3 regions of the Enterobacter pseudoroggenkampii genome follow, and region 3 is predicted to be linked to each of the others. Evidence: predicted binding sites of a transcription regulator. Region 3 holds the regulator's gene; each other region holds the start of a gene.

Region 1 (7,780 bases), on a different contig from region 3:
AATGATGTCAAACTCACTATTCCGCTCACGCTGGGAGTGGTGGCCGGGGCGCTGGCGGACCTGGACGATCGTCTGGCCGGGCGTTTGCGTAATCTGGTCATTACGCTTGTCTGCTTTTTTATTGCGTCAGCGTCCGTTGAGCTGCTTTTCCCGTGGCCCTGGCTGTTTGCCCTGGGTCTTACCCTCTCAACCAGCGGGTTTATTTTGCTGGGTGGCCTTGGGCAGCGCTATGCCACCATCGCTTTTGGTGCATTGCTGATCGCCATCTACACTATGCTGGGCGTTTCCCTGTACGACCAGTGGTACCAGCAGCCGGTTCTGCTGTTGCTGGGTGCCATCTGGTATAACCTGCTGACGCTAACCGGTCATCTGATCTTCCCGGTTCGCCCTCTGCAGGATAATCTTGCCCGCAGCTTTGAGCAGTTAGCCCACTATCTGGAACTGAAATCCCGGCTGTTCGACCCGGATATCGAGGAAGAAAGCCAGGCTCCGCTCTACGATCTGGCGCTGGCAAACGGCCAGCTGGTTGCCACCCTTAACCAGACAAAAGCCTCTCTGCTGACCCGTCTGCGCGGCGATCGCGGTCAGCGCGGAACGCGAAGGACCTTACACTACTATTTTGCCGCCCAGGATATTCATGAACGTGCCAGCTCCTCGCACGTTCAGTATGCCGCCCTGCGCGAGAGATTCCGCTACAGCGACGTGATGTTCCGCTTCCAGCGCCTGCTCTCCATGCAGTCTCAGGCGTGTCAGCGGCTCTCGCGCTCCATTCTGCTGCGCACGCCCTATCAGCATGATCCCCGCTTTGAACGCGTATTCAGCCACCTTGATGCGGCGCTCGACCGCGTTCAGGCCAGCGGAACGTCACCGGAACATATCAAAGCGCTGGGCTTTTTGCTGAACAACCTGCGGGCGATTGATGCACAGCTGGCAACCATTGAGTCCGAACAGGCGATGGCACTGCCGGGCAGTGAGGTGGAAAACCAGCTTGCTGATGACAGCGTGCACGGCGTTAGCGATATGTGGCTACGCCTGAGCCGGAACTTTACGCCGGAGTCGGCTCTCTTTCGCCACGCGGTGAGAATGTCGCTGGTGCTGTGCGTGGGGTATGCCTTTATTCAGATAACCGGACTGCACCACGGCTACTGGATCCTGCTCACCAGCCTGTTCGTCTGCCAGCCGAACTATAACGCCACCCGACATCGTCTTGCGCTGCGTATTATCGGTACGCTGGTTGGCGTCGCGATCGGCCTTCCGGTGCTCTATTTCGTGCCTTCCGTCGAAGGTCAATTGATTCTGATCGTCATCACCGGCGTGCTGTTCTTCGCGTTTCGCAACGTGCAGTATGCCCACGCCACCATGTTTATCACGCTGCTGGTACTGCTCTGCTTTAACCTGCTGGGTGAAGGCTTTGAAGTCGCCCTGCCCCGCGTGATCGATACCCTGATAGGCTGCGCGATTGCCTGGGCCGCGGTCAGCTTTATCTGGCCGGACTGGCGTTTCCGCAATTTGCCGCGCGTGGTCGACAGGGCGATGAATGCCAACTGTCGTTACCTTGACGCTATTCTGGAGCAGTACCACCAGGGCCGCGATAACCGCCTGGCTTACCGGATAGCACGTCGTGATGCGCACAACAGTGATGCAGAACTGGCCTCCGTTGTCTCTAACATGTCAACGGAGCCTCGCGCCACGGCGGAAATTCGTGAGACCGCGTTCCGCCTGCTCTGCCTGAACCATACGTTTACCAGCTATATTTCGACGCTGGGTGCACACCGCGAGAAACTCACCAACCCGGGTATTCTCAACCTGCTCGATGACGCCGTCTGTTATGTCGATGACGCGCTTCATCACCGCCCAGCCGATGAACCGCGCGTACAACAGGCGCTGAATGAACTGGCGCAACGCATTGCGCATCTTGACCCGGGAAACGACAGCAAAGCGCCGCTGGTTCTTCAGCAGATAGGCCTGCTTATCGCTCTGCTGCCTGAAATTTGCCGGCTGCAACAGCAAATCGCTACCTGGAGGAGTGATTCTCCTGTGGCTCAGGCAGCGCATTAAACCACTCCGTTAGCTCCCGGCGAATGCCTGCCGGGAGTGCCGCCTCATGCAGCCCTTCAATAGCCCCTTCGAGCGCGAAGAGGACTTTAATACTGAGCGCTTTATTTTTCGCCCGCATCTTCAGCCAGCTGGCTCTGGCGCCCAGCGCCCGCAGCGTTTCCTCATTAGTGATACCGGCTTCAAAAAGCAAGACTTCAAGCTGAAAGGTCAGGTTTGGCAGATCCTTGAGTCGGTTTCGTTGATGGCGCTGATAGCGCTCTTTTCTTGCCGCACTGAGCGCAAACGAGGAGAGCTGAAGCAACCGCTCCCTGTCCTGCCATAATCCGTCATCCACACGATAATAGTTGAGCAGCACCGGGCGGCCTCGCTTCATCAATGTCAAAAATGAGGAGGCATTCTTTACGCAGTATTTCGCACTCTCCTCACAAGCCCGAAGATAAAGCTCGCCATCAGACACCATGGCAAAAACCGCATCATCCACCGCCAGGGTGTAGCCGCCAAACAGCGCGCGATGATGAATCTCGCCCAACGGGGAGAGGTATTCCTGGGATTTATAAATCCGTTCATAAGATATCTTTTTCATGATATTTCCCTTCAAAATCATAAAGTAACAACGAAATTTCTTACTAGCGGATCCGTTAGCAGGAAAATAGGCAACTTATCGCCGTTGAGCAAGATGATTTTTCCAGGGGCATCAAGATTGAATGAATTTTGCGAGTCGCTTTCCGAAAATGAGGTTGATCTTTATGCATACAGGGGTTACTGTATATCCATACAGTAACTACAGGGCTGGAATGAATATGCACACTTCAGGCTATGCAAATCGCGCAATCTCTCTCTCTTCTGCCGCAGGCAATGTCGCGCAGAATTCCGTCGAGCGTGTTTCCACAGGGCTTATCAGTGAAGTGGTTTATCGTGAAGACCAGCCCCTGTTGACGCAACTTCTGTTGTTGCCGTTATTACAACAGCTTGGTCAGCAATCGCGCTGGCAGCTTTGGCTAACGCCTCAGCAAAAACTGAGCCGTGAGTGGGTTCAGTCCGCTGGCCTTCCGCTGACCAAGGTCATGCAGATTAATCAGCTCTCACCGTGCGATACCGTTGAGTCGATGATCCGCGCGTTACGCACCGGAAATTACAGCGTGGTAATTGGATGGTTACCCGAAGAATTGACGGAAGAGGAACATTTCCGTCTGACTGAAGCCGCTGAAGAAGGGAGTGCGATCGGGTTCATTATGCGTCCGGTTCGATCGGATTCTTACCGCAGAGGACAACTTTCTGGGCTAAAAATTCACTCAAATTTGTATCATTGAGTGAAATTAAGATTTTTCCTGGAATTTTTTTCGACCACAAGATGGCATTAAAGTTCCCGGTCTGAAAATTGCGGCAAGGCTTGTCTGGTGCGGTTCTCCTTCATTTTATTGCACAAAATTCGTTCTAAAAATGTTAAATAATCGGTATACGGAACTTTTTTTTTCATATGCCTGACAGACTTCACACTTGTAAGTTTTCAGCTACGTTGTAGACTTTACATCGCCAGGGGTGCTCGGCCTAAGCCGAAGATATCGGTAGATTTATATTTGACCACGCCCCCCGGTGAAGGATTTAACCGTGATTCTCTCTTGAGACTTTCATGGCGAATTTTGGATGATAACGAGGCGCAAAAAATGAAAAAGACAGCTATCGCGATTGCAGTGGCACTGGCTGGCTTCGCTACCGTAGCGCAGGCCGCTCCGAAAGATAATACCTGGTATGCAGGTGGTAAACTGGGCTGGTCTCAGTTCCACGACACCGGCTGGTACAACAAAGACCTGAACAACGATGGCCCGACTCACGAGAGCCAGCTTGGTGCAGGTGCGTTCGGTGGCTATCAGGTTAACCCGTATGTTGGTTTTGAAATGGGTTACGACTGGTTAGGTCGTATGCCATACAAAGGCGACACCGTAAACGGCGCTTTCAAAGCACAGGGCGTTCAGCTGACCGCTAAACTGGGTTACCCAGTAACTGACGATCTGGACGTGTACACCCGTCTGGGCGGCATGGTATGGCGCGCTGACTCCAGCAACAACCAGGTTGGTAGCGACCATGACACCGGTGTTTCCCCAGTATTCGCTGGTGGCGTTGAGTGGGCTATGACCCGTGACATCGCTACCCGTCTGGAATACCAGTGGGTTAACAACATCGGCGACGGCAACACCGTTGGTGTTCGTCCAGACAACGGCATGCTGAGCGTAGGTGTTTCCTACCGTTTCGGCCAGCAGGAAGAAGCAGCACCAGTTGTTGCTCCAGCGCCGGCTCCAGCTCCAGAAGTACAGACCAAGCACTTCACTCTGAAGTCTGACGTTCTGTTCAACTTCAACAAAGCGACTCTGAAACCAGAAGGTCAGCAGGCACTGGATCAGCTGTACTCTCAGCTGAGCAACCTGGATCCTAAAGACGGTTCTGTAGTGGTTCTGGGCTTCACCGACCGTATCGGTTCTGACGCTTACAACCAGAAACTGTCTGAGAAACGTGCTCAGTCTGTTGTTGATTACCTGATCTCTAAAGGTATCCCAGCTAACAAGATCTCCCCACGTGGTATGGGCGAATCTAACCCAGTTACTGGCAACACCTGTGACAACGTGAAAGCTCGCGCTGCACTGATCGACTGCCTGGCTCCAGATCGTCGCGTAGAGATCGAAGTTAAAGGCATCAAAGACGTTGTAACTCAGCCAGCGGCATAAGTTAACGTCTTATAAAAAAACCCCGCCATGCGGGGTTTTTTATTGTCTGAAGAAAAGAAAAATCTACTTTTTACCCAACAGCGCCTGAAGGTCGCTCTTCAGCGTCGACATCTGGTTGGCGTACTTCTCTTTATGTTCGGCATCCTCAATCAACTGCACGATGGTTTCCGAAAGCGTTTTACCCCGTCGTTGTGCCAGCCCAGCCAGACGTTGCCAGACAACGAACTCAAGGTCGATTGATTTTTTTCGAGTGTGCTGATGCTCAGCATTAAAATGCCGTTTGCGTCGCGCACGGATAGTTTGCTTCATCCGGTTTAACAAGGCAGGATTGATGTGTTTCTCAATCCAGCCGTTAACCTGTACCGGTTCATTTTCGAGGGTCAGCAAAATATCCACGGCTTCTTGCGCAGCGCTGGCTTCGATGTAGCAGGTGATCAGCTCCCCTTCACGGTGCTTTTTGACCAGGTACTTCCATTTCCAGCCGCTTTCGAGATTTTCCAGTTGTTGATATTTCATTGCGATCTCAGTGTTACCACGTAACTCTGTTCAGAATATCAGTTTTTTAGCAATCTGCTGAAAAGAAATCATATCCTGTGAGTGAATGCAGCCAATCGCCCTGTCGAAATACCCAATCCCGCTTGGGTACAGCCCCCCGCTTACGGTATACTCCACGCTTTTACATCTGACTAAAAAACATCAACTTTGACCATTACGAAACTTGCATGGCGTGACCTTGTTCCGGATACCGAAAGTTATCAGGAACTGTTTGCACAGCCCGAACTCGCAAAAGAACACGAATTCATCCTTAGCGATACGCAGCCCCGTTTGCATTACGCGCTGGAGCAGGTCTTAAGCCCATGGGCAACTGCGCCTTTCATGCTGCTCAAAGCCCCGGAAGAAGCGGAATACCTGACGTTGTTCGGGGATGCCGTGCGTCAGTTAAAGCCGGAAGCGAACGCCGTTTTTGGCGGCCAGTATCGTATCGCGGGACATGATGTCACTTTCGAACCGGCGGCACAGGCCGACGGCCATTTTGCCGCTAAGGGCGAGGTGATTACCGCTAACTGGGTCGAGGCTGAACAACTCTTTGGTTGTCTGCGCCAGTTTAACGGCGAGCTTTCGCTGCAGCCTGGGCTGGTACATCGCGCAAATGGCGGTGTTCTGATCATCTCACTGCGCACCCTGCTCTCGCAGCCGCTGCTGTGGATGCGTCTGAAAACCATCGTGCACCAGCAGCGTTTCGACTGGGTCGGCTACGATGAGTCTCGTCCTCTGCCCGTCTCTGTTCCCTCTATGCCGCTGTCGCTGACCGTCGTGCTGACGGGCGACCGTGAATCGCTGGCGGACTTCCAGGAAATGGAGCCGGAACTGGCTGAGCAGGCCGTGTATAGCGAATACGAAGACAACATCCAGATTGCTGACGCCGACGATATGGCGCAGTGGTGTCAGTGGGTGATGGCCGTTGCCGAACGTTTTGCGCTGCCAACCCCTGCGGCTGACGCGTGGCCGGGCTTAATCCGCGAAGCGGTACGCTACACCGGTGACCAGGAAACGCTGCCGCTTTGCCCGCTCTGGATCGGCAAACAGCTGCGTGAAGTGGGTGTGATTAGCGGTGACGGGGCGTTCACCGGCGAACAGCTCACTCAGATGCTGGCACAGCGTGAGTGGCGAGAAGGTTATCTTGCTGACCGCATGCAGGATGAAATTCTGCTCGAACAAATTCTGGTGGAAACCGAAGGCGAACGCGTCGGGCAGATTAACGCCCTGTCTGTGATTGAATTTCCTGGCCATCCGCGCGCATTCGGGGAGCCATCCCGTATCAGCTGCGTTGTGCACATTGGCGATGGCGAGTTCACCGATATTGAACGGAAAGCCGAGCTGGGCGGAAACATTCACGCCAAAGGCATGATGATCATGCAGGCGTTTTTGATGTCAGAGCTGCAGCTTGAGCAACAGATCCCCTTCTCCGCCTCGCTGACGTTTGAGCAATCCTACAGCGAAGTGGATGGCGACAGCGCCTCTATGGCCGAGCTGTGCGCCTTAATCAGCGCCCTGGCGGAAGTGCCCATCAATCAGAACATCGCGATCACCGGTTCGGTGGACCAGTTCGGCCGCGCCCAGCCAGTGGGGGGCCTCAACGAGAAAATTGAAGGCTTCTTCTCTATCTGTCAGCAGCGCGGTTTAAACGGCAAGCAGGGTGTGATTATCCCGGCTCCCAACGCACGCCATTTAAGCCTCAGTCAGGAAATTCTGGATGCGGTGGAACAAGAGCAGTTCGCTATCTGGGCCATCGAAGGGATTGAGGATGCACTACCCTTACTGACAAACCTGGTATGGGATGGCGAAGGGCAAACCACCCTGATGCAGACTATCCAGGAGCGCATTGCTCAGGCGACACAGCAGGATGCTCGTCATCGTTATCCATGGCCGTTACGCTGGCTGGGCTGGTTTAGTTCGAACTGATCGGACTTGTTCAGCGTACACGTGTTAGCTATCCTGCGTCCTTCACTAAAATAAGGCTTACTGAGAACATGGTAGATAAACGCGAATCCTATACAAAAGAAGATCTTCTTGCCTCTGGTCGCGGTGAACTGTTTGGCGCAAAAGGCCCACAGTTACCGGCCCCGAACATGCTGATGATGGACCGTGTCGTGAAAATGACCGAAACCGGCGGCAACTTCGATAAGGGTTACGTAGAAGCAGAACTCGATATCAACCCGGACCTGTGGTTCTTCGGTTGCCACTTTATTGGCGATCCGGTAATGCCTGGCTGTCTGGGCCTGGATGCCATGTGGCAGCTGGTTGGCTTCTATCTGGGCTGGCTGGGCGGCGAAGGTAAAGGCCGCGCGCTGGGCGTGGGCGAAGTCAAATTCACTGGCCAGGTTCTGCCTACAGCGAAGAAAGTGACCTATCGTATTCACTTCAAGCGCATCGTTAACCGCCGCCTGATTATGGGCCTGGCAGATGGCGAAGTGCTGGTAGACGGGCGTCTGATCTATAGC
Region 2 (7,780 bases), on a different contig from region 3:
GTGAGGCCGCCGATCTGATTGGCGTTTCTTCTCAGGCAATCCGTGATGCAGAAAAAGCAGGACGCCTTCCCCATCCTGATATGGAAATGCGTGGACGTGTGGAGCAGCGGGTGGGCTACACCATTGAACAAATCAACCATATGCGGGATGTATTTGGCACCCGTCTGCGCCGTCCTGATGACAGCGTTCCGCCCGTCATCGCGGTGGCAGCACATAAAGGGGGTGTCTATAAGACATCGGTATCTGTCCACCTGGCACAGGATCTAGCGCTGAAAGGGTTGCGGGTACTGCTTGTCGAAGGGAATGATCCACAGGGCACAGCCTCCATGTACCACGGCTGGGTCCCTGATTTGCATATCCATGCCGAAGATACACTGCTGCCTTTTTATCTCGGTGAGCGCGATGATGCAGCCTATGCCGTCAAAACCACCTGCTGGCCGGGTCTCGACATCATTCCGTCATGCCTTGCCCTGCACCGCATTGAGACAGAGCTCATGGGAAGGTTTGACAACGGAAAACTGCCGACAGAACCTCATATGATGCTTCGCTTGGCCATCGAAACGGTGGCTCATGATTATGATGTCATTGTTATCGACAGTGCACCGAACCTCGGTATTGGTACCATCAATGTCGTCTGTGCTGCTGATGTACTCATCGTGCCAACGCCAGCAGAGTTATTTGATTACACCTCTGCCCTTCAGTTTTTTGACATGCTGCGCGATCTGTTAAAAAACGTGGACCTGCAGGGTTTTGAACCTGACGTCAGAATTCTTCTGACCAAATACAGCAATAACAATGGCTCACAGTCACCCTGGATGGAAGAACAGATCCGCGATGCCTGGGGAAGCATGGTACTGAAAAATGTTGTACGCGAGACCGACGAAGTCGGTAAAGGTCAGATCCGTATGAGAACGGTATTTGAGCAGGCTATCGATCAGCGCTCATCTACAGGAGCCTGGCGAAATGCGCTGGCTATCTGGGAGCCTGTTTGTAATGAAATTTTTGATCGCCTGATTAAACCTCGCTGGGAGATCAGATAATGAAACGTGCACCAGTCATTCCAAAACATACCGTAAAAGATATCCGCCCCGAAACTGAACAGTCGGCACCCGCTGCACCGATGGTTGATTCATTAATTGCACGGGTGGGAGCCATGGCCCGCGGGAATACCATTCTGCTTCCGGTTTGTGGTCGGGAAGTGAAATTTGTTCTTGAAGCCATCCCGGGCGAGAGTGTTGAAACGGTATCAAGAGTCTGGTCAGGTAATGAACGTGACCAGGAACTACTGACCGAAGACGCGCTTGATGATCTGATCCCCTCTTTTCTCCTGAGTGGTCAGCAGACGCCTGCGTTCGGACGACGGGTAGAAGGTGTAATTGAGATTGCAGATGGCAGTCGTCGCCGTAAAGCCGCCATAATGACATCATCGGATTATCGCGTTCTCGTGGGCGATCTCGATGACGAACAGATGATGTCGTTATCTAGGTTGGGTAATGATTACCGCCCAGTCAGTGCTTATGAACGGGGTAAGCGCTATGCACAGCGGTTGGAAAATGATTTTAACGGCAATATCTCTGCTTTGGCTGAAGCTGAGAATATTTCCCGTAAAATCATCACGCGTTGCATCAACACAGCCCATTTGCCAAAATCAGTGGTTGCCCTGTTTACTCATCCTGGTGAACTTTCCGCCCGCTCAGGGGAGGCGCTGTACAAAGCATTTTCGGGAAAAGAAGCTTTATTGTTGCAACGGACACAACAGCTTCATGAGCAAAAGAAAGCGGGAGTTATCTTTGAATCCGAGGAAGTTATTGGTTTACTGACGGATGTTCTGAAAGAGCCATCAGGTAAAAAAGTTAATCTTAATACCCGTCATCAATTTGTACCTGGTGCGACAGCCCTATACAAAGGCGATAAGGTGATTTTTAATCTCGATAAATCTCGTTTGCCTGCCGAGTGTATCGAGAAGATAGAAAACATACTGCGCGACCTACAAAAAGTTTAGCTTGTTTAATGATACAAGCGAGCGTTATCGTTAATTTCCAATATCCTTAATGCGTTACATGCTGCTTCGAAATATATACATCCGGAGCAGCTATTATCTGCACTATAGCCCTGAGCTGTTAAAAAGGTCTGTTTTCTTCTCTCAACCTGATTGTTACCATAATTTAAAATCTAGTTCCTGCTACTTTTTCTTAACTAGTTCCACGGTTCACCCCTCAACCTGCATATTAGAACTCAGACGCTAACCCATCCCGGAATACTGATTCTACACACCAGATTAACTGGGACCATGGTCCCACCTCCTACTTACGTGTCAGAACTCACCCGTCAACCCCGCCCGGAATATCGATTCCACACACCGGATTTAACTGGGACCACGGTCCCACCTCATACTTGCGTGGCAGAACTCACCCGTCAAACCCCACCGGGAATATCGATTCCACACGCCGGATTTAACTGGGACCATGGTCCCACTCTGTTCAGTTGTTTCTATCACAATACCGATTTTGAGATTGTTACAGTGATTCCTGTATTCGGCGCGTAAGAAGATTATGTTCGTTTTGTTCCCTGGTGCTTCCTCGCTCACTCGCGGGCTTCGCCATGTCGTTCGGCTGCGGCGAGCACTACTGGCTCTCTCTGAAAGCAGAATTTATCTGATCCTCGCAACGGGAATATCTTTCCAGCGGGTGGTGTACGCAGGGGAGAGCATATTGCGTTTCATTTGCCATGCAGGCGCAATCCCTCGTCCGGCAAACCAGACCTGTCCCAGACCGGAATGATTAATGCCATCGAGAACCTTCATCAGCTCGGCGCTGTGAGGACGTGGCGGACGTTCGTCGAACAGCTGCAGCTGCGAAACGCCGGAGCCGGTGAAGTCATTCAGCATCACACCGGCTTTGGCATACCGGTGCCCGTCCTTCCAGATACGCTCCAGAGCCGTTGTGGCGGCCGCAATAATGTCCCGGGTGTCCTGAGTGGGTGTAAGCAGTTTCTCCGTGGCCACGTTGCCGTAGTAAGGCTCTTTAACGGCGAACGGAGACGTTTTGATGAAAACGGAAATATGCCGGCAGTACTGGCGCTCTTTACGCAGCTTTTCTGAGGCCCGCTCTGCGTACTGACAGACAGCCTGCCGCAGCGAATCGTATTCAGTGACCTTCTCACCAAAGCTGCGGCTGCAGACTATCTGCTGCTTTGTCGGCGGGGCTTCCTCAAGCGACATGCAACTTTCCCCGTTCAGTTCCCGCACCGTTCGCTCGAGGACCACGGAGAAATTTTTGCGGATGAAGGCCGGGTTCGTCAGGGCCAGATCGAGCGCGGTCTTAATGCCCAGTACATTGAGTTTGCGTGCAATACGGTTTCCCACGCCCCAAATCTCTTCGACCGGCTGCAGTGAAAGCAGTTTCCGCGTTCGCTGAGGATTCCCCCGGGTCAGGGCGAGCACGCCACGAAACTGTTTCCACTCCTTTGAGGCCCACTGGGCTGATTTTGCCAGCGTTTTCGTTGGTCCGGCGCCCACGCCGATGGTCAGACGGGTACAGTCATACACGTGCTGGCGCAGCTGCCGGCCGAAGTCCTCCAGGTCCATACAATGCTCAACGCCGGTCAGGTCGAGGAACATCTCGTCAATCGAATACTGTTCCACCCTGGGGGCCAGCTCCTCCAGGCAGCTCATCACGCGCGCCGACATCGAGGCATAAAGTTCATAGTTGCTTGAGAACGCGTATATTTTTTCCGGGTACCTTTCGTTTTTCATCTGAAACCACGGTGTGCCCATTTTGATCCAGGGCTTTGCCTCGGCACTTCTTGCGATTACGCAGCCATCGTTATTACTGAGCACCACAACCGGCTTTCCTTTCAAATCCGGGCGGAAAACACGTTCGCAGCTGGCATAAAAACTGTTCACATCGGCCAGGGCAAACATCAGTACATCTCCCGGGGACGGTGAATGATGTGCGTGACGACGCCAAAGATATCCAGATCGTCCGGATCGGGATAAATCGGTGACCAGGCCGCGTTCATGGGCTGCAGCGTCAGTCGTGGCGTCAGCAGCAGCCGTTTAACCGTAAATTCCCCCTGCACGCTGGCCACAACAATATCGCCATGCCGGGGCTTCTCGGCACTGTCCACAACCAGCAGATCGCCATTGTACAGGCTGCCGTCAGCCATGCTGTCTCCGCTTGCACGAAGGTAGTAAGTCGCGCTCGGATGCCGTATGCAGTAATCATGGAGATCCAGGTCGGACTCGACATAGTCAGCTGCAGGGCTGGGAAAACCGCAGCAGGCGAGGTCTGCAAACAACGGATGGGCCTGTGGCGGGAGTTCTTTCCCGGTGCTGAACAGCTGCAGTTTCATCTTTCCTCCTGATGTCTAAATATACTGGTTATTTATACAGTATATTTAACAGCGTGAGGATAATCCAGATCGCCTGCGCCATGAACAGAATGAGTAACCTAAGCTACTCAAAATGTTCGTAAATATCATTTTGATTCTTTATTGTTGCTCATAATGAGAAATAAGGCTTTTGTTTTTCCATTTTGCTCTTATAATATGTATCAAATTGAGTTTAATTGACGGAGCATAATGATGAATATTTACTGCGATGATGGTTCAACTAATGTTAAGCTGGCATGGTTTGATGGAAACGAGCTGCAGACCCGGGTTTCTGCTAACTCCTTCCGGCATGGCTGGAAAGTGGCGGAGTTCAGTGCTGCAACGTTCAACTATCAGGTGGGCACGCTGAAATACACCTGGGACAGCGTCAGCCGGGATGCCATCCCGACAACAAACGTGGAGTATCAGTACGGTGATCTCAACCTGCTGGCCGTGCATCATGCGCTGCTGAACAGCGGGCTTGAGCCGCAGCCGGTGAGCCTGACCGTGACGCTGCCCCTGAGCGAGTATTATGACGGGGACTGCCAGCGGAACGAGGAGAACATCCGACGCAAACGGGAAAACCTGATGCGTGAGCTGGTTCTGAATAAGGGCAGGGCATTTACCGTAACGGACGTGAAGGTGATGCCGGAATCACTGCCGGCGGCGTTCTCCCGTCTCGCGGAGCTGAAACCCGGACCCGCTGAGACCACCCTGATTATCGATCTCGGCGGAACCACGCTCGATGCCGGTGTTATTGTCGGACAGTTTGATGATATCAGTGCAGTACACGGCAATCCATCTGTCGGCGTGTCACAGGTCACCCGCGCAGCTGCAGGCGCGCTGCGGGCTGCAGACAGCGAAACCAGCGCGCTTATTGCTGACACGGTCATCCGCAACCGCAATGATCGTCAGTATCTGCAGCGTGTGATCAACGATGCCGGAAAAATTGACGATGTGCTGAACAAAATTACAGAGGCAATCACTTCCCTGGGCGCACGTGTCACCAGTGAGCTGACGGCCTTCAGGAACGTTAACCGGGTATTCCTGGTCGGGGGAGGGGCATCCCTCATTGAAGAGGCTATCCGTCAGGCCTGGCCTCTGGCTCCTGACCGTATTGAGGTTATAGGCGATCCGCAACTGGCGCTGGCCAGAGAGATTGCCCTTTACAATAAAGAGGACTAAACGTGCCGGACGGCCAGTATTCTTTCTATCTGCACAGCGACGATCGCACCGACATCGCGGCGATGGCGACCATCAGCACCATCTCACAGCCCCTGCGCGGTGACTTCATCCGGACCGCCGCCACCGCCGGGGCGGTGATGTACCAGACGGATGCCCGTTTACCGGCGCTGATCCCGGTATTCTTTGACGGGCATCTGAGCGCCATCCGGCTTTGTGCCGTGATGGCGCTGGTATCCGGCTCCTGGTCTTCACTCTCAGGACTTCCTGATGAGCCTGATGGTGGCGTGGCGGCTCTGGCCATGTCACCGGAGACGGAATACCAGCGCCGGCGTTACACCCTGACGCTTCAGGATGACCGGAGCAGTGAACGGGTTGAGCGTGTGCTGACGGGCGTGTCATCCCGCCTGCGTGGCGAGCTGCTGAGAAACCTGATTATCACCGGTCTGGCCCTGCATACGACCGCACCGGAGCTGCCGCGTCTGCTGGCCAGTATGCCGGTACCGCCCGGCACGGTCAGCGAGCTGCAGGTTCTGGTTCAGCAGATGGCCGGTACAGCTGGCGCGTGTAAGGCTGCAGTACCGGAGAAACCAGCAGAGCCTGCCGCACCGTTAACCGGTGACGCGACCAGGATAAAGAAAAATATGCGACGGGCATTCGGAGACTAAAACATGTCAGTGATTAAACAAAAGGCAGAACAGTGCATTCATACCTTTCTGCGCGCCCGGAACGTGCCCGAATCCCAGTGGCCGGAACGTGTCAAAAAGACCGGCAGGGGAATGATACTGGCAGGCGTGGCCGTCGTCGTTCCCGGCGTACTGGCTGATAACATATCCCTGCCGGTGACAATCGCGATGCAGGTCTGCTACGCCTCGCTGATCGGCCTCGGGGTTCTCCTGGCGTTTGACGAGAAAAAACCAGAGGGGCGGGGATGAGTATGAACATTAACCTGAAGGAAACTGTATGCAGCTTGAAGAACTGACAGGAGAAGAACGCACGCTGGTAGTTGTGGCATTGCAGGCGCTGCACCGTGAGAGATTAACCGCATCAAATGCAGTCTTTACGGCCTGTAGTCTGGCCGGAAAGGAGCAGCCGCCGGAAGAGATTTTTGGGCTGCGTGAAGTTCAGGATGCGCTGAGACGTATGGGTGCTGCACCTGCGCGTTAAATCCGGCCCCGTACATTTCATGGCAAAAAAACGGCAGGGTGACATCTCTCCCTGCCGGTGACAATCGCGATGCAGGTCTGCTATGCCTCGCTGATCGGCATCGGGGATCTCCTGGCTTTTGACGATAAAAAGGCGAAGAGCCGATCCTGAGCAAGAACATCGTTCAGAGTGGTAACCAGACAGCCAGGGAGAGACTGATGCAAAAGGTTAAGAGAGCGGGGCTGACGCTGGCGGCGGCCAGCGAGCTGTTGAACTGTCAGGAAATAAAGGAAATGAACACAATGAGGAGGACAAATGAAGTGTAATACTGCAATTTTGTTTGTGGCGCTCACACTGGCAATACCTGGTGCGGTGAATGCCGCAGCCACAGTGGCGGTTCTTGACCAGATGGCCACGAAAAAGCAAAAGGAACGTGAAGACCAGCTCGAAGCCGTGGAACGTGATGCTTTGGCACAGCCAGATGCATGGAAAGCGTATCTACAGGTGTCTGACGCAGTGCCTGCTGATGCTCCCATCATGCTGCAAAACCGCTACCGCAGCCTCGCCATTTCACTGGCACTGAAGGCTGCAATGGCCTGTTCCCCAGACGCTCTCAAGCTCCTCGGGCGTAACGACGTGATAGAGTTTCGCGTACTCCGATCATCGTTAGTCTCAGCCTGCAGTACAGCTAAATAAGTTTCGTGCCAGCTGTCCACTTCCAGATTCCAGTCTTCAGCTGGCATTGTCTCATTTTCTCAATCCTGTAACCCTCTGTCCTGCATTGTTCTCTTCAGGACTAAAAAAAACGGCAGGGTGACATTTCATCCCTGCCGTCAAATAAAAGGATGTCGGTTCCCTCCTCTTTAATGGCCGCCAGTCGGCGGCGTGTTCAACGCCGTGCCTTCACGCTAACCCGGCCGCTGCGGTCGCAAGGGTTCACGTTGTCTCCGTCCTCACCCGTTCGCACCTTTCACGGTGCATTCAGCCCGTGAAAGGCTTGCGCTGCGGCTTGCGGCGTCGCCCCTGCGCCCTCCGCTTTCCGCCGGGTTTTTGTGGCGGCACGGCGCAACAGGGTGCCGCA
Region 3 (7,780 bases):
GCGCGCCAGATGACGGCGGCCATTATCGCCCGCGGGCATCGTCATATCGCCTATCTGGGTGCGCGTCTTGATGAACGTACTATCATCAAACAGAAGGGATACGAGCAGGCGATGCTCGACGCAAACTTAACCCCGTACAGCGTGATGGTGGAGCAGTCCTCCTCCTATACGTCGGGTATTGAGCTGATGCGTCAGGCGCGGCGCGAGTATCCGCAACTGGACGGTATTTTCTGTACCAACGATGACCTGGCGGTTGGCGCGGCGTTTGAGTGTCAGCGTCTGGGGTTAAAGATCCCTGATGATATGGCGATCGCCGGTTTCCACGGCCACGACATTGGTCAGGTGATGGAGCCGCGTCTGGCGAGCGTCCTGACCCCGCGTGAACGTATGGGCCGTATTGGCGCAGAACGCCTGCTGGCGCGCATTCGTGGTGAGGCAGTTACCCCGAAAATGTTAGATTTAGGTTTCACCTTGTCACCGGGTGGATCTATTTGAACTGACAAATTTGAAGTAGCTCACACTTATTCACTTCGCGCACGTTTGGATATTGCTTCTCTTTTGCCCCGGCAGGACAATGTTACCGATAACTGTTACCCGTAACAATTGACTGAGGGACACCCTTTGAGCACGACTAATCACGATCACCACGTCTACGTCCTGATGGGCGTTTCCGGTAGCGGGAAATCAGCCGTAGCCAGCGAAGTGGCGCATCAACTCCAGGCTGCGTTCCTTGATGGCGACTTCCTCCATCCGCGCAGCAACATCATGAAAATGGCCTCCGGCGAGCCGCTGAACGACGACGACCGCAAACCGTGGTTGCAGGCGCTGAATGACGCCGCGTTCGCTATGCAGCGTACCAATAAAGTCTCCCTGATCGTCTGCTCTGCGCTGAAAAAAACCTACCGCGACCTGCTGCGCGACGGTAACCCGAACCTCTCTTTCATCTACCTGAAAGGGGATTTCGAGGTGATTGAAAGCCGCCTGAAGGCGCGTAAAGGTCACTTCTTCAAAACCCAGATGCTGGTGACGCAGTTCGAAGCGCTGCAGGAGCCGGGTGAAGACGAGAAAGACGTCTTAGTGGTTGATATCGATCAGTCACTGGAAGGTGTTGTTGCCAGCACCATCGAGGTCATTAATAAAAGGCAGTAAGTTTTGAGTACATTAACGCTAGTTTTGACAGCAGTGGGTTCCGTGTTGCTGCTGCTGTTTTTAGTGATGAAGGCGCGTATGCACGCTTTTGTTGCTTTGATGGTGGTTTCTATAGGTGCAGGTCTCTTTTCCGGTATGCCGCTCGACAAGATCGCCGCGACGATGGAAAAAGGGATGGGCGGTACGCTGGGCTTCCTGGCGATTGTGGTGGCCCTTGGCGCGATGTTTGGCAAGATTTTGCACGAGACGGGCGCGGTCGACCAGATTGCCGTCAAAATGCTGAAATCCTTCGGCCACAGCCGCGCGCACTACGCGATTGGCCTGGCGGGCCTGATTTGCGCGCTGCCGCTGTTCTTTGAAGTGGCCGTTGTGCTGCTGATAAGCGTCGCGTTCTCCATGGCGCGCCATACCGGCACAAACCTTGTGAAGCTGGTTATTCCACTGTTTGCGGGCGTGGCGGCGGCCGCGGCGTTTCTGCTGCCTGGGCCTGCGCCGATGCTGCTGGCGTCCCAGATGCACGCTGACTTTGGCTGGATGATCCTGATTGGCCTGTGCGCGGCAATCCCGGGGATGATTATTGCCGGTCCGCTGTGGGGCAACTTCATCAGCCGTTACGTTGAGCTTCATATCCCGGATGACATCACCGAGCCGCACCTGGGCGAGGGCAAAATGCCGTCCTTCGGCTTCAGCCTGTCGCTGATCCTGCTCCCGCTGGTTCTCGTGGGTTTGAAAACCATCGCCGCGCGCTTTGTGCCGGTGGGCTCCAGCGCCTATGAATGGTTTGAGTTCATCGGTCATCCGTTCACGGCGATCCTGGTGGCCTGTCTGGTGGCGATTTACGGCCTGGCGATGCGTCAGGGAATGCCAAAAGACCGGGTGATGGAGATCTGCGGTGCCGCGCTGCAGCCTGCGGGGATTATCCTGCTGGTGATCGGTGCCGGCGGCGTGTTCAAGCAGGTACTGGTGGATTCCGGCGTGGGCCCGGCTCTGGGCGAAGCGCTGACCGGGATGGGCCTGCCGATTGCGGTAACCTGTTTCGTATTGGCTGCGGCGGTACGTATCATCCAGGGTTCCGCAACCGTGGCGTGTTTAACCGCTGTGGGTCTGGTGATGCCGGTGATTGAACAGCTGAACTACTCCGGTGCGCAGATGGCCGCGCTGTCTATCTGTATCGCGGGCGGTTCGATTGTGGTTTCTCACGTTAACGACGCGGGCTTCTGGCTGTTCGGTAAATTTACCGGCGCCACCGAAGCGCAAACCCTGAAAACCTGGACGCTGATGGAAACCATTCTCGGCACGACGGGTGCAATTGTCGGGATGATTGCCTTTACGCTGCTCAGCTGAGGGCAGTGATTTAACAAGTCTAAAAATAAGGCCCGGTAGCGTCAGCGCTTACCGGGCCTTTTTATTATCCAGGGCGTCAGGCCGGGCCATAACCCGGCATTGCGTTACTCGCCCTGCGTGGCGCTCTCAATCGTCAAACGCACGTCCGAGGTAATCAGCTCTGCCAGCATCTGGTATACCTTCAGCGTCTCTTCCGGCTCGGCATCACCCGTATCGCTGATGAAGCCTTCATCGCGCAGCGTCAGGACCAGGGAACTGAAGACCGCTTTGTCGAAGAATTCAGGAGCGTTAATGCCGTGCAGAACGGACAGGCGCTGGGCCAGCGTCCGGCTCTCTTTCTCCAGCGTACCGCGGTTGATAGACGGGTTCGCACTCAGCAGCCAGAACGTAATGGCGTAGCGCTGCAGCGTTTCGCGCGCACCGGCCGCCAGCAGCTGCAGGGTGCGGGAGCGTGACGGGTTGATGTGCAGCTCGTCGTTCGTGACGGTGATCAGCCCCTGACGACGCAGCTCTTCCGTCAGTTTATCCAGCTCGCCCGCCAGCTCATCCTTGCTCCAGCGCAGGAACAGCTCCGCTTTCAGCATCGGATAGAGCGTCTCAACGTGACGCAAGAGTTCCTGACGCGAGATACGGCGATGCTGGGTGATGATAGCCGCCATGAGCGACGGCAGCATCAGCATATGGGTGATGTTGTTTCGGTAGTAGGTCATCAGCACTGCCTGCTCGCGCGGCAGAATGATGATGTCGCCGATCGTGTCCTTTTCGACTTCAAACTTGTTCATCTGCAGCGCGTGATCGATAAGTTCACTGGCGGTTGCAGAAGGCACGGTCGAATCAACCGAGTACGGCACGTTACGCATCATATCCAGATAGCAATCCAGCTGCTCCGTGAGCTGTTCACGGGTCAGCGAGCGCTGACGCGAAGCCAGAAGTGCCGTACAGCACAGGTTCATGGCGTTAGCCGCACCGGCGTTGTTAATGCGCACCATCAGCTCGGACGCGATGCCGTTGACCGTTGGCGTCAGCCAGGCTGGACGAATCGCTTCGATAGGATCGATGGATTCGCGCCACTCGGGAACGTGATGGTTCAGGTACGTCATCAACGGCATCGGTTCGCCGAAGTTCACGTAGCCCTGACCGAGATTACGCAGCTTGCTCAGGCCGCGCAGCATCTGCGGCAGGCTCTCTTTCTCTTTGGTTGCACCACGCAGCTCTTTCGCGTACGTGCCCACTTCCATCACGTGCTCGTAGCCAATGTAGATTGGCACCAGCGTGATGGGACGGGTTCCTCCGCGCAGCATCGCCTGAATGGTCATCGACAGCGTGCCGGTTTTCGGATCGAGAAGACGTCCGGTACGGGAACGACCGCCCTCCACGAAGTACTCCACGGAATAGCCGCGGCTGAACAGCTCGCCCAGATACTCGCGGAACACGGTGGAGTAGAGCTTGTTGCCCTTGAAGGTACGACGGATAAAGAATGCGCCCAGGCGGCGGAAAATTGGACCTGCTGGCCAGAAGTTCAGGTTGATACCGGCAGCAATGTGCGGTGGTACCAGCCCCTGATGATAGAGCACGTAGGAAAGAAGCAGGTAGTCCATATGGCTGCGGTGGCAGGGAACATAGACAATCTCATGGCCATCATGCGCCAGCTGACGTACACGCTCGGCGTTATGAACGTTGATGCCCTGGTAGAGACGGTTCCAGGTAAAGCCGAGAATACGATCGGACAGGCGAATCATCTCGTAAGAGAAGTTCGCTGCAATCTCTTCCATCAGCGCAATGGCGTTCTGCTGGGCTTTCTCATGCGATATTTTCTTGCTGCGCGCTTCGTCTTCAACGGCGCGGGCAATCGCTTTGGAGGCCAACAGCTTGTTGAACAGATCCTGACGCGCCGGGAGACGCGGCCCAACGGCAGCAAGGCGCTGACGGGCGAAGTGCATACGCGCCACGCGCGCCAGTTTTTGCGCGATGATCTTGTCGGTGCCGTGCTCGTCCGCCATGCGACGCAGCGAAACGGAAGGGGAGAAACGCACAAAGCTGTCGCGCCCCAGCCAGGAGACCGCAAAGAACTTCTGGATGCCGTTAAGCATGCGCAGCGGCGGGTTCTCTTCACCTTTTTCACGGCCCGGACGACGACCAAACATCACCGATACCGGCACCATCTGCACATCCAGATCGGGGTTGCTGCGGTGCAGGTCGAGATAGTCATGGAACAGCTTGATGGACTCTTCTTTTGGCGTGTAGTAGGTAAACACGCGCGGTCCACCGTGAATGAACACATAGCGCGGCAGCAGCGTACCGTCAACTTCAAGCGGTTCAAGCGGGTCAGGTAAGTCATGCGCCAGACACTGGGCGCGAAGCGTCAGTAAGTCTGCCTTCGAGTTATAAGGCAAAACGTACATAATAGGACGTGACGTATCGAGCCCCAATTCCAGCGCGGGTTCTGCTGGGATAGACTTGCTTTTTACCAGGATGCTTAATGGTAAATTAAGTAATTTGTAGTAAATTCGTGGCCAGCCGGACATAAACGATGTAAAGCCTCTGGTTAATAATGCAATTGCGGCGCAAGGATAACAGAAAGCGCGCAAAATTTCTGTTGTTACCCGTCATACTTCAGGCTGTAGCGAAACGCGCTACAGTTCCTGTTACTGACGCTTTTTTTCATAAAAGGTTCTTTTAATGGCCAATAATACCACTGGGTTAACGCGTATCATCAAAGCCGCCGGCTATTCATGGAAAGGTTTCCGTGCCGCGTGGATCAACGAAGCCGCCTTTCGCCAGGAGGGCATCGCCGCTATCATCGCGGTGATCGTCGCCTGTTTCCTTGATGTTGATGCGATTACCCGCGTACTTCTTATAGGTTCCGTGCTTCTGGTGATGATAGTGGAAATTCTTAATAGCGCTATTGAGGCCGTGGTTGATCGCATTGGTTCAGATTTCCATGAACTTTCTGGCCGCGCAAAAGACATGGGCTCTGCTGCCGTGTTGCTGGCGATTATCACTGCCGCTATCACCTGGGTCACGCTGCTTTGGTCACATTTCCGATGAGCCTCGAGGAATAATTAAGTCCCTGGTTTTTTGTGCAGTTTTTGGTTCCAAAATCGCCTTTGACTGTATATACTCACAGCATAACTGTATATACACCCAGGGGGCGGAATGAAAGCATTAACGACCAGGCAGCAAGAGGTGTTTGATCTCATCCGGGATCATATCGGCCAGACGGGTATGCCACCCACGCGTGCGGAAATCGCGCAGCGTCTGGGCTTCCGTTCTCCGAATGCTGCCGAAGAACACCTGAAAGCGCTGGCGCGTAAGGGCGTGATTGAGATTGTCTCGGGCGCGTCACGTGGTATCCGCCTGCTGGTGGAAGAAGAGACGGGCATTCCGCTGGTGGGGCGTGTTGCTGCCGGTGAGCCTTTACTGGCACAGCAGCATATTGAAGGCCATTACCAGGTCGATCCAGCCATGTTCAAACCGAGCGCTGATTTCCTGCTGCGCGTCAGCGGTATGTCGATGAAAGACATCGGTATTCTTGACGGCGATCTGCTTGCGGTGCACAAAACGCAGGATGTGCGTAACGGCCAGGTGGTGGTCGCGCGCATTGACGACGAAGTGACCGTCAAGCGTCTGAAAAAACAGGGGAACACCGTTCAGCTACTGCCTGAAAACAACGAGTTCTCCCCGATTGTGGTCGATCTGCGCGAACACAACTTCTCTATCGAAGGGCTGGCGGTTGGGGTCATTCGCAACGGCGAATGGCTGTAACCTCTTCCTGACAGGCTATGGCGCCGCTGTAGCCTGCTTCATTCTCCACACCCGGTATTTTTCATGTCACTGCTGACGGCATCCGATAAGGCATTGTGGCGTCTTGCTCTGCCGATGATCTTCTCCAATATTACCGTTCCCTTGCTGGGTCTGGTCGATACTGCCGTTATTGGCCATCTTGATTCGCCTGTTTATCTTGGCGGCGTGGCGATTGGCGCGACGGCAACCAGCTTCCTGTTTATGCTGCTGCTCTTTTTGCGTATGAGCACCACCGGGCTCACGGCACAGGCTTATGGTGCAAAAGATCCGCTGCGTCTGGCGCGAGCGCTGGTCCAGCCGCTGATCCTCGCGCTTGGCGCGGGGGCGTTAATCGTTTTATTGCGTGCGCCCCTGATCGACCTTGCGCTTCATGTTGTTGGCGGTAGCGAGGCGGTACTCGCGCAGGCGCGACGGTTCCTTGAAATCCGCTGGCTCAGCGCGCCCGCGTCGCTGGCTAACCTGGTTCTGCTGGGGTGGCTACTGGGCGTGCAGTACGCCCGTGCACCAGTGATTTTGCTGGTGGTGGGTAACCTGCTCAATATCGTTTTGGATGTCTGGCTGGTGATGGGCCAGCATATGAACGTGCAGGGCGCAGCGCTGGCGACGGCGATTGCCGAATACGGGACCTTTATCATTGGCCTGTGGATGGTCTGGCGCGTGCTGGCGATGCGCGGCATCTCCCTGGCGCTGCTCAAAACCGCATGGCGCGGCAATATCCGTAAGCTGCTGGCGCTTAACCGAGACATCATGCTGCGCTCGCTGCTGCTTCAGCTCTGCTTCGGCGCGCTGACGGTCTTCGGGGCTCGACTGGGGCCAGAAATCGTTGCGGTCAACGCGGTATTGATGACGCTACTGACCTTTACCGCCTACGCGCTGGACGGTTTTGCCTATGCGGTAGAAGCGCATTCCGGGCAGGCGTACGGTGCGCGTGAAAGCGGGCAACTACGGGATGTCTGGCGGGCAGCCTGCCGTCAGTCGGGACTGGTGGCGCTGGCGTTTGGCCTGGTTTACGCCTGCTTTGGTGAGCAGATCGTTGCATTGCTGACGTCTATCCCTGCGCTGCGCGAGCTGGCGAGTCACTATCTCATCTGGCAAGTCGTCTTACCGGTGGTCGGCGTCTGGTGTTATCTGCTGGACGGCATGTTTATTGGTGCGACGCGCGGAGCGGAAATGCGTAACAGTATGGCGGTTGCAGCGGCCGGGTTTGGTCTGACGCTGCTGACGCTCCCCTGGCTGGGTAATCACGGTTTGTGGCTGGCCCTGGCCGTTTTCCTCTCGCTGCGAGGGTTGTCGCTGGCGTTTATCTGGCACCGCCACTGGCAAAACAATACCTGGTTCTCTTCACGTCACGATATATCGTGACGGTTAAAGATTCCGAATGTGAAACCAACTGCCGAATCCTTAACTACAATAATTATCACGTCCAGCAGAAAAGAACGTAACGGACGTTACGACCCGACGCTTAACTAAGAGGACACGATGA

The links. The regulator LexA, encoded in region 3, represses DNA repair genes until DNA is damaged. The targets are predictions, from matches to a motif close to TNCTGTATGTACATACAGNA.
Region 1: a site for LexA is predicted at 2,819-2,838, ahead of sulA (SOS-induced cell division inhibitor SulA). Genes of this name have one in related genera too.
Region 2: a site for LexA is predicted at 4,376-4,395, ahead of umuD (translesion error-prone DNA polymerase V autoproteolytic subunit). Genes of this name have one in related genera too.

The regions. Positions count from the first base shown of each region.
Region 1 is NZ_JAPMLV010000001.1:717,453-725,232, reverse strand. It holds gene yccS (YccS family putative transporter) at 1-2,058, shown strand, start outside; gene OTG14_RS03415 (TfoX/Sxy family DNA transformation protein) at 2,015-2,641, opposite strand; gene sulA (SOS-induced cell division inhibitor SulA) at 2,859-3,368, shown strand; gene ompA (porin OmpA) at 3,723-4,778, shown strand; gene matP (macrodomain Ter protein MatP) at 4,842-5,294, opposite strand; gene OTG14_RS03395 (AAA family ATPase) at 5,481-7,241, shown strand; gene fabA (3-hydroxyacyl-[acyl-carrier-protein] dehydratase FabA) at 7,310-7,780, shown strand, end outside.
Region 2 is NZ_JAPMLV010000009.1:3,365-11,144, reverse strand. It holds gene sopA (plasmid-partitioning protein SopA) at 1-1,040, shown strand, start outside; gene OTG14_RS22220 (ParB/RepB/Spo0J family plasmid partition protein) at 1,040-2,002, shown strand; gene OTG14_RS22215 (Y-family DNA polymerase) at 2,651-3,922, opposite strand; gene umuD (translesion error-prone DNA polymerase V autoproteolytic subunit) at 3,922-4,353, opposite strand; gene parM (plasmid segregation protein ParM domain-containing protein) at 4,585-5,556, shown strand; gene OTG14_RS22200 (plasmid partitioning/stability family protein) at 5,559-6,221, shown strand; gene OTG14_RS22195 (hypothetical protein) at 6,225-6,488, shown strand; gene OTG14_RS22190 (hypothetical protein) at 6,517-6,720, shown strand; gene OTG14_RS22185 (hypothetical protein) at 7,015-7,395, shown strand.
Region 3 is NZ_JAPMLV010000008.1:61,592-69,371, forward strand. It holds gene gntR (gluconate operon transcriptional repressor GntR) at 1-495, shown strand, start outside; gene gntK (gluconokinase) at 622-1,149, shown strand; gene gntU (gluconate transporter) at 1,153-2,493, shown strand; gene plsB (glycerol-3-phosphate 1-O-acyltransferase PlsB) at 2,598-5,018, opposite strand; gene OTG14_RS21815 (diacylglycerol kinase) at 5,173-5,541, shown strand; gene lexA (transcriptional repressor LexA) at 5,650-6,258, shown strand; gene dinF (MATE family efflux transporter DinF) at 6,322-7,659, shown strand; gene OTG14_RS21830 (CsbD family protein) at 7,780-7,780, shown strand, end outside.